DNA from 3 places in the Arthrobacter sp. TMS2-4 genome. Region 3 is predicted to be linked to each of the others. Evidence: riboswitches for the same ligand, from Rfam matches in the RefSeq annotation. Region 3 holds a riboswitch; each other region holds the start of a gene.
The links. A riboswitch is a leader RNA that binds a small molecule or an ion and turns the genes downstream of it on or off. The one in region 3 is predicted to bind S-adenosylmethionine.
Positions count from the first base shown of each region.

Region 1: it holds a riboswitch for S-adenosylmethionine, as region 3 does, so the genes downstream of both, ACX80F_RS04920 (bifunctional o-acetylhomoserine/o-acetylserine sulfhydrylase) here and ACX80F_RS11935 (ABC transporter substrate-binding protein) in region 3, are expected to answer to the same signal.
Region 2: it holds a riboswitch for S-adenosylmethionine, as region 3 does, so the genes downstream of both, ACX80F_RS13265 (ABC transporter substrate-binding protein) here and ACX80F_RS11935 (ABC transporter substrate-binding protein) in region 3, are expected to answer to the same signal.

Region 1 covers NZ_JBTNDI010000002.1:391,704-394,966, forward strand. The annotation lists gene ACX80F_RS04910 (DUF1540 domain-containing protein) at 30-317, shown strand; gene ACX80F_RS04915 (VOC family protein) at 336-977, opposite strand; SAM riboswitch class IV at 1,133-1,249, shown strand; gene ACX80F_RS04920 (bifunctional o-acetylhomoserine/o-acetylserine sulfhydrylase) at 1,327-2,643, shown strand; gene metX (homoserine O-acetyltransferase MetX) at 2,674-3,263, shown strand, end outside.
Region 2 covers NZ_JBTNDI010000011.1:4,095-7,357, forward strand. The annotation lists gene ACX80F_RS13255 (amino acid ABC transporter ATP-binding protein) at 1-367, opposite strand, end outside; gene ACX80F_RS13260 (amino acid ABC transporter permease) at 364-1,128, opposite strand; gene ACX80F_RS13265 (ABC transporter substrate-binding protein) at 1,139-2,053, opposite strand; SAM riboswitch class IV at 2,219-2,336, opposite strand; gene ACX80F_RS13270 (aminodeoxychorismate lyase) at 2,445-3,263, opposite strand, start outside.
Region 3 covers NZ_JBTNDI010000008.1:142,985-146,247, forward strand. The annotation lists gene ACX80F_RS11930 (ABC transporter permease) at 1-283, opposite strand, end outside; gene ACX80F_RS11935 (ABC transporter substrate-binding protein) at 280-1,944, opposite strand; SAM riboswitch class I at 2,050-2,148, opposite strand; gene ACX80F_RS11940 (heme-degrading domain-containing protein) at 2,248-2,793, opposite strand; gene ACX80F_RS11945 (matrixin family metalloprotease) at 2,945-3,263, opposite strand, start outside.

The DNA of each region.
Region 1 (3,263 bases), on a different contig from region 3:
GTGCCCCGTCGGACCAGCCAGGAGGAATCATGAGCGTCGTCACCAACGTCTCCGAGTGCACTGTCCACAACTGCTCGTTCAACCACGACGGCTGCACGGCCGTCGCGATCACGGTGTCCGGCGTGGAGGAACACGCCACGTGCGCCACCTTCATCGACACGTCCGTCAGCGGCGGTCTGCCGAAAGTGATCGCGCACGTCGGTGCGTGCCAGCGCTCCGAATGCAGCTTCAACCACGACCTGCTGTGCAGCGCGCCGGCCGTGAAGGTGGGCCCGGGCGCGGACGCCGCCGACTGCCTCACCTACACGCACCCCTGAGGGTGCGGGGACGACCGGTCAGATCTCGACGCGCCCGCTGTCGGTCTCGAACGTCACCGACATGACGCCGGGCGTGCCGTTGGGGGCGATCCACTCGACCTGCACGTCGTCGAGCGTCTGCTCGACATCCGTGCCGAGCCAGTCGGTCACGCGCTCCGACGAGCCGGCAATGGTGAGGCAGTCCAGCTTCACCGAGGCGGGGCGGGCCTTCGAGGGGTGGAGTTCCTCCGTGCCGTCGTCCCAGCGCAGCAGATAGGGGACCTGGGGGTCCGCGATGAGCCCCTTGATGCCGATCTGCTGCCAGGTGAGCTCCTGGCCGTCCGGGAACTTCCGGTTGCCGGGCACGGAACTGCGGCCGAGGCGCTCCTCGAACGGCGCCAGATCGTCGACGGCGACGCACCAGCCCATCCAGCCACCGCCGGCTTCGGAGCGGGCGCGGACGGCCTGGCCGAACGGGGCCTTGTCCGACGCCGGGTGGTTCAGCACCTCGACGACCTCCAGGTACTGGCCGTTGACCAGGGGAAAAATCATGTTGCGCGTACCGAAGCGGGGGTGTACACCACCCTTCACCGGCTCCACGCCGAGCTTGGCCGAGATCCGCTCGGCCGTCGCGGCAAGTCCATCGGGTTCGCAGGCATAAGATACATGGTCCAGGCGCATGCGGCTATCTTGGCACTAAGTGATCTGGGTCTCGACTAAGGCAAGCCTTACTCCGCGACGCGTGTCTCGCAGCCGGATCGGGAGCGCGTCTGCGGGCTGCTTCACGGAGGGTCACACGGTTGCCGGATCCCCCCGGATCGGCTTTCATGAAGGCAGGTCATGAGTGCCAGCACACAGCCCCGGCTTGCTGGCCGGCAACCCTCCAACCGCGGTGGGGTGCCCCGGGTGAGGACCAGGTCCGGCGTCCCATCGGCGCCGTTCAAGCGCGGGCTCCTGCGGGGTCCGGTCTCCCCGAACGGCGGCGCCGGCGGGAGCCGGACAGGCGGAGCCCCTGATCAGAGGGAGCACCATGTCCAACGATTGGTCCTTTGAAACACGCCAGATCCACGCCGGCCAGGTGCCGGACCCGGCCACGGGGGCGCGAGCGCTCCCCATCTACCAGACGTCGTCGTTCGTCTTCCCCAGCGCGGAGAGCGCCGCGAACCGGTTCTCCCTGGCGGAACTCGCGCCCATCTACACGCGGATCGGCAACCCGACCCAGGAGGTCGTCGAGACCCGCATCGCGAGCCTCGAAGGCGGCGTCGGCGCCCTGCTGCTGGCCTCCGGCCAGGCCGCGAGCACCTTCGCGGTACTGAACGTCGCTGAGGCGGGCGACCACATCGTGGCCAGCCCCAGCCTCTACGGCGGCACCTACAACCTCTTCCGGCACACGCTGAAGAAGTACGGGATCGAGACCACGTTCGTCGAGGACCCCGACGATCTCGACCAGTGGCGCGCGGCACTCCGACCGAACACCAAGCTCTTCTTCGGCGAGGTGGTCTCCAATCCGCGGCAGGACGTCCTCGACATCGAGGGCGTCAGCGCCGTCGCCCACGAGCACGGCATCCCCCTGATCGTCGACAACACACTGGCCACGCCCTACCTGATCCGGCCCATCGAATGGGGTGCGGACATCGTGGTCCACTCGGCCACCAAGTACCTCGGCGGGCACGGCAACGCCATCGCCGGGGTCATCGTGGACTCCGGCGCCTTCGACTTCGCGCAGCACCCCGACCGGTTCCCGGGCTTCAACACGCCGGACGAGAGCTACCAGGGCCTCGTGTACGCCCGCGACCTCGGGGTGGGCAGCGCGCTCGGCGCCAACCTCGCGTACATCCTCAAGGCCCGCGTGCAGCTGCTCCGCGACCTCGGCTCGGCCGTCTCCCCGTTCAACGCCTTCCTCATCGCCCAGGGACTGGAGACCCTGAGCCTGCGCATGGAACGCCACGTGCAGAACGCGCAGGCCGTCGCCGAATGGCTGGAAGGGCACGACGACGTCGAACGCGTCACCTATGCCGGGCTCTCCTCGAGTCCCTGGTACGACCGCGGGCGGAAGTACGGGCCGAACGGCACGGGAGCGATCGTGAGCTTCGACATCGTCGGGGGACTCGATGCCGGAAAGCGCTTCGTCGACGGGCTCGAGCTGCACTCGCACGTCGCGAACGTGGGCGACGTCCGTTCGCTCGTCATCCACCCCGCGTCGACGACGCACAGCCAGCTCGGGGCGGAGGCGCAGCTCACCGCCGGCGTGCGGCCCGGCCTGGTCCGGCTGTCCGTCGGCCTCGAGCACATCGCCGACATCCTGGCCGACCTGGATGCAGGCTTCCGCGCCGCCAAGGGGGCCTGAGGGTTCGTGACCACGTACCCTCCTGCCCCGCTGCCCGCCCGGACGCACGGAGCGCCCCCGGACGGAGATGGGCTGCTCCGTATCGCGTCCATCGGCCCGCTGGCCCTCGAGACCGGGGGGACGCTGCCCGACGTCCAGCTGGCGTTCGAGACCTGGGGCCGGCCGAACCGGGACGGCTCCAACGCCGTCCTCGTGCAGCATGCCCTGACCGGCAGCTCCCACGTGGCCCGGGGCGCCTCGGAGGAGGAGGGCTGGTGGGACTCCCTCGTGGGTCCCGGCCGTACGGTGGACACCGACCGCTACTTCGTGGTGTCCGTCAACATGCTGGGCGGCTGTTACGGCTCGACGGGACCGGCCAGCCTCGCGCCCGACGGCGCGCCGTGGGGTGCACGGTTCCCCTTCGTCACCATCCGCGACGCCGTCCGCGCGGAGAGCCTGCTCGCCGACCAGCTCGGCATCGGGCGCTGGCACTCCGTGCTCGGGGGGTCGATGGGCGGCGCCCGGGCCCTCGAATGGGCACTGATGTTCCCGGACCGCGTGGAGCGGTGCGCCGTCATCGCCTGCACTGCCGCCAGTTCGGCCGAACAGATAGCGTTCGCCCAGGCACAGCTGCAGGCCAT
Region 2 (3,263 bases), on a different contig from region 3:
GGGCCTTGCCCCGGGCCTCCTCCGCCGACATCTTCCGGAGCTTGCGCAGGGCCAGCGACACGTTGTCCAGCACGGTCTTGTGCGGGAACAGGTTGAACTGCTGGAACACCATGCCGATGCGCCGTCGCAGCTCGTCCGGGTTGTCCTTCAGGACGGACCGGCCGTCCAGCAGGATGTCCCCCTGGTCCGGTTCGATCAGCCGGTTCAGGACGCGCAGGAGGGTGGACTTGCCGGACCCGGAGGGGCCGATGACCGACGCCGTCGTGCCCCGCTCCACATGCAGGTCGATGCCGCGCAGCACGTGGTTGGAGCCGAAGGACAGGTGCAGGTTCCTGCCCGTCAGGGTGCCTGATTCCGGGGTTCTCATGCCTTCGCTCCTTCGCCGATCGGTGCGGCCAGTTCGTCCGGCTCGAGCTTCTGCTGCTTGCCCACGCGGAGCCGGTTGTCGATGAAGTTGACCAGGTGCGTGAGCGGGATGGTCAGGCACAGGTAGAGCACGCCGGCGGCGATGAGCGGTGACAGGTTGCCGGTGTTGCTCGCGGCGTCGTTGCCCACCCGGAAGAGCTCGCGTTCACTGGCGACGAGGCCGATGAAGTAGATGAGCGAGGACTCCTTGATGAGCGAGATGAACTGGTTCACCAGGGCGGGCAGCACGCGCCGCACGCCCTGCGGGATCACCACCAGCTGCATCGACGCGCCGTAGCTGAAGCCGAGGGCGCGTGACGCCTCCAGCTGTCCCTTCTCCACGCTCTGGATCCCGGAGCGGAAGATCTCCCCGATGTAGGCGGAGGCGATCAGGGACAGGGCGAGGATGCCCAGCGGGTACGGGCTCGTGCTGCCCGTGATCTCCCGGAGGATCGGTCCGAGACCGAGGCCGATGAGCAGGATGATCACCACCGCGGGCAGGCCGCGGAAGATGTCCGTGTAGACGCGGGCGATCCACCGCAGCACGCGGTTGCGGGAGATGCCCATGACGGCGAGGATCATGCCGACGATGGTGCCGATGATCCCCGAGGCCAGGGCGAGCATGAGCGTGTTGGGCAGTCCGACGGTCAGGAGGTCCGGCAGGACCGCAGCCATCGCCTCCCAGTCGAAGAAGGTCTTGCCGAGCTGTTCGAGGGCATCCATGCAGGGACCGCTACTTTACGTCCACGGCTTTGCTGCCGGGCTTCCAGTCGGAAGGCATCTCGCGGTCCGGGTACCACTCCTGGGTGAGCTCGGTCCAGGTGCCGTCGGCGACGACGGCGTCGAGGCCCGCGTTGAGGGCGTCGATGAGCGGCTGGTTGTCGCTGTTCACGGCGTACGCGGTGAAGTTCTCCGTGTTGATGATGGTCTCGGCGATCGTGGTGTCGTCGCCGTCCTTCACCTGGCCGGTGGCCTGCTGCGACGGAGCCACCCAGGCGTCGACCTGCCCGTTCTTCACGTTCGCGTAGACGGTGTTGTAGTCGGGGAAGCGCACGGGCTCGAGGCCGAGGGTGTTGGACACGTAGTCGTCCTGGACGGTGCCCTGGACGACGCCGACGCGGGTGTCCTCCGAGAGGGAGTCGAAGCCCGTGACGGAGGAACCGTTCTTCGCGACGACGGCCATGTACCCGAAGTCGTAGCCGTTGGTGAACCCGACGTTCTCGCGGCGCTCCGCGGTGGTGGAGATCGAGGAGGATCCGACGTCGAACTGCTTGTTCTGCACCTGGGCGAGGAGCGCGGAGAAGTCCGTGGACGCGAACTCGACCTCGAGGCCCAGCTTGTCGCCGATGGCGCGCAGCAGTTCGTTGTCGTAGCCGGTGAACACGCCGTCCTCGAGGAAGATGTTCGGCGGGGCGTCGGAGAGGGTGCCGACACGCAGCGTGCCGTCGGTGATGAGGCCGAGCTCCGCCGTGTCGATCTCGTCGATCGACGTCGTGGTCTCGGTCGTGTACTGGTCGAGCGACTGCTGGTCGCTGCCGGCCAGGGCGTCGGTGGTCTCGGCGGGTTCGCTGCTGCCGCTGCCGCAGGAGACGGTCAGGGCGAGGAAGGGGACGGCGAATGCCGCCAGGACCTTGCGGGAGATGTTCATGGTGTCCTTCGGAGTGCCGGCCCGGAGGAGGGCGCGGGGAACGGGGTGGTACGGGGATGCCGGGTCACGGCGGGGGGACAGGCTGCTGGGTGACACGCTCACTGTTCTGGGGTGTGCGCGGGTACGGGTGCCGTCACCGGGGAATGGTCCGGGACAGGCCGCACGACGCCGTACTTGCCAACCGGGGGACTGGTCCCGGCGGCCGAATCTTCACCTGGAGCACCCCACTACGGGAGAGGGTTGCTGTCCAGCCGGCCAGGGCCGATGGCTGGAACTCTTGATTGCAGGCAAAACGCTAGGGCAGCACGAAGCACCGGGTCAAAACGAGGAGGACCGGAATCCGACACTTGACGTAGCAGAAGGGCCCCGGAGGGCGGTTTTGTGGCGGAGATTACACGAAGCGGTCCACGAGGTCGCCCAGCTCGGCGGTCAGGGCCCTCGAGGTACGGAGCTCCTGGCCGTCGATCGAGAGCACCGGCGCGAGCAGCCGGATGCTCGAGATCAGCCACACGGCATCGGCGTCCAGGAGGTGGCGCGGCTCCAGCGGTCCGTAGCCGAGCTCCCACCCCTGCTCCTTCGCCGCGGCGAACAATGCGCTCTGCGAGGTCCCCGCGAGGATCCCGCTCTCGAGCTGCGGCGTGAGGAGGGTTTTCCGGCCGTCGCGGTCGTAGGCGAGGAGGACGGTCGACGTCGGTCCCTCCAGGACCTTGCCGTCGGAGGAGGTGAAGATGACGTCGTCGGCCCCGTGCGCCTTCGCATACCGGACGGCAGCCATGTTGACCGCGTACGAGAGGGTCTTGGCGCCCAGGAGCAGCCAGGGTGCCCGCTGGGCGACGGTGCTGTCATAGCCGCGCTCGAGGAACAGGACCTTCAGGCCGGTTTCGCGCTGCCGGAGGGTGGCGTCCGGCACGCGGGCCACCTGGACCCAGGCCGTGGCCCGTCCGGCGCCCTCCACGCCGCGCGTGGCGATCAGCTTCACGACGGCGTTCCGCTGGTCGGGTTCCTCCGCCGCGAACTCGCGCAGCCCCGTGCGGATCGCGCGGCTCCACGCCCCGGCGTCCGGCACGGCGAGATCCAGGGCGGCGGCCGACGACGCGAGGCGGTCCAGGTGTGCCTGCTCCTTGCGGGGCGCCCCGTCGACGGCGAGCAGGGATTCGAACAGGCCGTCCCCGCGGGTGGCGCCGAGGTCGGTGGCCATCAGCTGCGGCTG
Region 3 (3,263 bases):
TCCCCAGGTAGGAGAGGTACTGGACGAGGACGGGCCGGTCGAGCCCGTACTCGGCGCGGACGGCCGCGACCGTCTCGGGGGACGGCGAGGATCCCGCGCCGCCCAGGATCGCGGTGATCGGATCGCCCGGCGTGAGGCGCAGGACGAAGAACGTCAGGGTCACGGCCGCCCAGAGGACGAAGAGGCTGCCGGCCGCCCGCTTCGCGACGACCTTCCCGGCGGTGCCCGCCGTCGCCGTCGTGCGGGGTGCTGCGCTGAGGGAATCGAGGGACTGGGTGCTCATTCTGAATCCACCGCCGTGACGTCGTAGAGGTAGGGGAGGGACAGGCTCGGCTCGAGGGTGAGATCCCGATAGCGGTCGGTCCGGAGCGCCACCTGGCTGGCCTGGTTGTAGAGGGGCAGTTGCAGCGCGTTGTCACTGACGATCTGCTGCGCCCGGTAGTAGAGGTCTTCCCGCGTCCCGGGGTCGTCCGTCGCGAGGGCGTCATTGAGGATGCCGTCGAGTTCCGGGTTGCGGAAACCCGAGCCGTTGGGCACGAAGCCCGCGGACTCGGTGTACTCGGAGGAGAAGACGATCCGCAGGACGTCGGCCGTGTTGGTGTTCCAGTAGTCGGCGCGGAGATCGTAGTCGAAGGTGTTGCCGAGTTCGCTGACGGTTGCGCCGTCACCGTTCTCGATGAGCACCTCGAAGCCGGCCTTCTTCGCCGTCGCCTGGATCTGCGTTACGAGGGCCTGATGGGCAGTGGGCCACGCGCCGGGTGTGTAGGGGAAGTGCACGGTCAGGCGCGCGCCGTCCTTCACGCGGTAGCCCTCGTCGTCCCGTTCGGTCCAGCCGGCCTCGTCGAGCAGGCGGGCTGCCTCGTCCGGGTCCGGGTCGTGGACGTGCTCGAAGTCGGGGGAGTAGAAGCCGGTGGTGGAGCTGAGCGGTCCGCCGGCCCGGGTCACGGTGCCGAAGTAGACGCTGTTGATGCCGGCGTCGACGTACGCGCTGCGGAGGAAGGCCTTCCGGACCCGGAGGTCGTCGAACGGTGCGCGTGTCGTGTTGAGGATCAGGTTGGTCGGGTTGCCGGGCCTGTCCTGCAGGATGAGTCCGACGTCCGGGTCCGCCTCGGCCTCACCGAAATGGACGGACGGCATGAGGTCCAGGGCGTGCACCTGCCCGGCGCGCAGCAGCCCGTAGCGCGTGGAATCCTCGGGGACGATCCGCCACTCGATCTTCTCGATGTGCGCCGGCCCCTCGTGCTGCGCGTACGGCGGGGCCGAGTTGTAGTCCTCGTTGCGGACCAGGCTGACCCTGGACTGCGGCACGTAGTCCACGATTCGGTAGGGCCCGGTTCCCACGGGGGCGTTGCAGTTCTCGGCCTGCGGACGTTTGAGCGCCTCCGGTGACTGGATACCGAGGAACGGCTGCGCGAGCACCTCGAGGAACGCAGCGTATGGGCGGTTGAGGGTGACGACGGCTGTGGTCTCGTCCACCACCTCCGTGCCCACGTAGGGTTTGAGGTAGCCGCCGGCCGTCCCTGACTGTGTATCGGGGTCGATCATGTGGTCGAGGTTGGCCTTCACCGCCTCTGCGGTGAGCCTGGTGCCATCAGTGAACCGGACGTCGTCGCGCACCGTGAAGGTGTAGGTGAGGCCGTCGTCGGAGACCGACCAGTCCGTGGCCAGCCAGGGATGGATGGCACCCTCGCTGTCCTGGGAGACCAGGGAATCGAGGTAGTTCGCCGCGATGGACGCCTGCGGCATGTCCCCGTTGACGTGGGGGTCGAGGCAGGAGATGTCCTTGCCCGTCGCGAAGACGAAGGTGTCGTCCTCGCCTGCGGCAGCGGAGCCTCCGCAGCCGCTCGCGGTGAGCGCCATTGCCGCCGCGACGGCGGACAGGACAATGCCGCGGGGTGCGCATCGGGGGAAGGATCGGGGTGTGCTGGGGCTTGCTGTTCTCACGCGGGGCTCCTGAATCATCGCCCGATGGAGGGCTGATACAGGTCGCCGGCAGGCGCCCCGGGCGTGCAGGAGCACGGAGGGACAGACCAACGAAAGCGTGTAGCTTCTCCATCGGTCCTGGCAGTAGCACCGTTCCCCGTTGCTACGCGGGGAGGGTTGCTGCGGCGTCGTCGATCCAGGTCTCTCGGCCGCTCGGGATGGTTATGGCTCCAGCTAAGCGCACGGGGCGGCGGCAGCGCCAGCGGTCCCCGTCATATTCGGTTACGCGGCGTCATGCGAAGACGCACGACGGCGTACCACGGGCTACAGGCCGGCAGCGGCGTGGAAGGTCCGGAGCGCCTCGACGACGAGCTTGTGGTCCTCGAGCTGCGGAAGGCCGGAAACCGTCACGGTGGCCACCGGTCCGACACCCTGGATGTACAGCGGGAAGGAGCCGCCGTGCGCTGCGAACACCGTCGTGTCGAACAGCGGATCGTCCTCCACCCTCCCGCCGTTGCGGCGTCCCCACAGGCCGACGAGCAGGGAAGGAACGAGGTACCGTTCGGCGGTGCGGCTTTTCGCGTCGAGCCAGTAGTCGTTGTCCGGCGTGGTGCCGTCGAGCGCGGCCCGGAACAGGATGTGGTTCGGCCGTCGGATGCAGACGGCGATCGGCAGGTTGCGACCCGCTCCCAACTGAACGATCAACTGCCCCAGCGCGACGGCGTCGTCGTTCGTGAAGCGTGTGAATTCGAGTTCGGCGACTTCCCTCTCGACCGTGGCGATGAGCGCCTCGAGTGCCTCGGCAGACTGGTCGCTGCCGCCGTCGGGATCGAACGGTTGGACGGCTGTCGGGAGGGCATCATTGCTCATCTCCTTAATTTACGTTGTCGGCGCGCCATGGCGGACTTTTACTCAGTTGTTTAGCAGATTTCTCCGGGAGTGGACGCGGGCGAGCAGGACGGCGCGTGCGACACATGCGCCGTCGCGGATCGCTCCGGCCTGACCTTCAGGGAATGGGAGTTCACAGTCCGGGCGCGCAGGGTCCCGAACCGAGGAGTGCGAGGCCGGCACGGTCGCCCTCGCCGAACGAGACCCGCCCCATGTTCTGCTCGTACATCAGCTCGCCGGGATCATCCACATGATCGAGCCCGACGACGTGCGCGAGCTCGTGCATGATGATCGCTCGGAGCTGCGCCCGCCCGTCCGGGTAGCTGAGCGACCGGGCGGCGTCGGGCGCATCGAGCTGCACCTGCCCACCCGCGTAGACCAACGGCTGCCCGGGCGCCTGGGCGTAGTCGCTGCCGCCGAGTCCCGCGATGTCACCGGCGAGTCCTGGGATC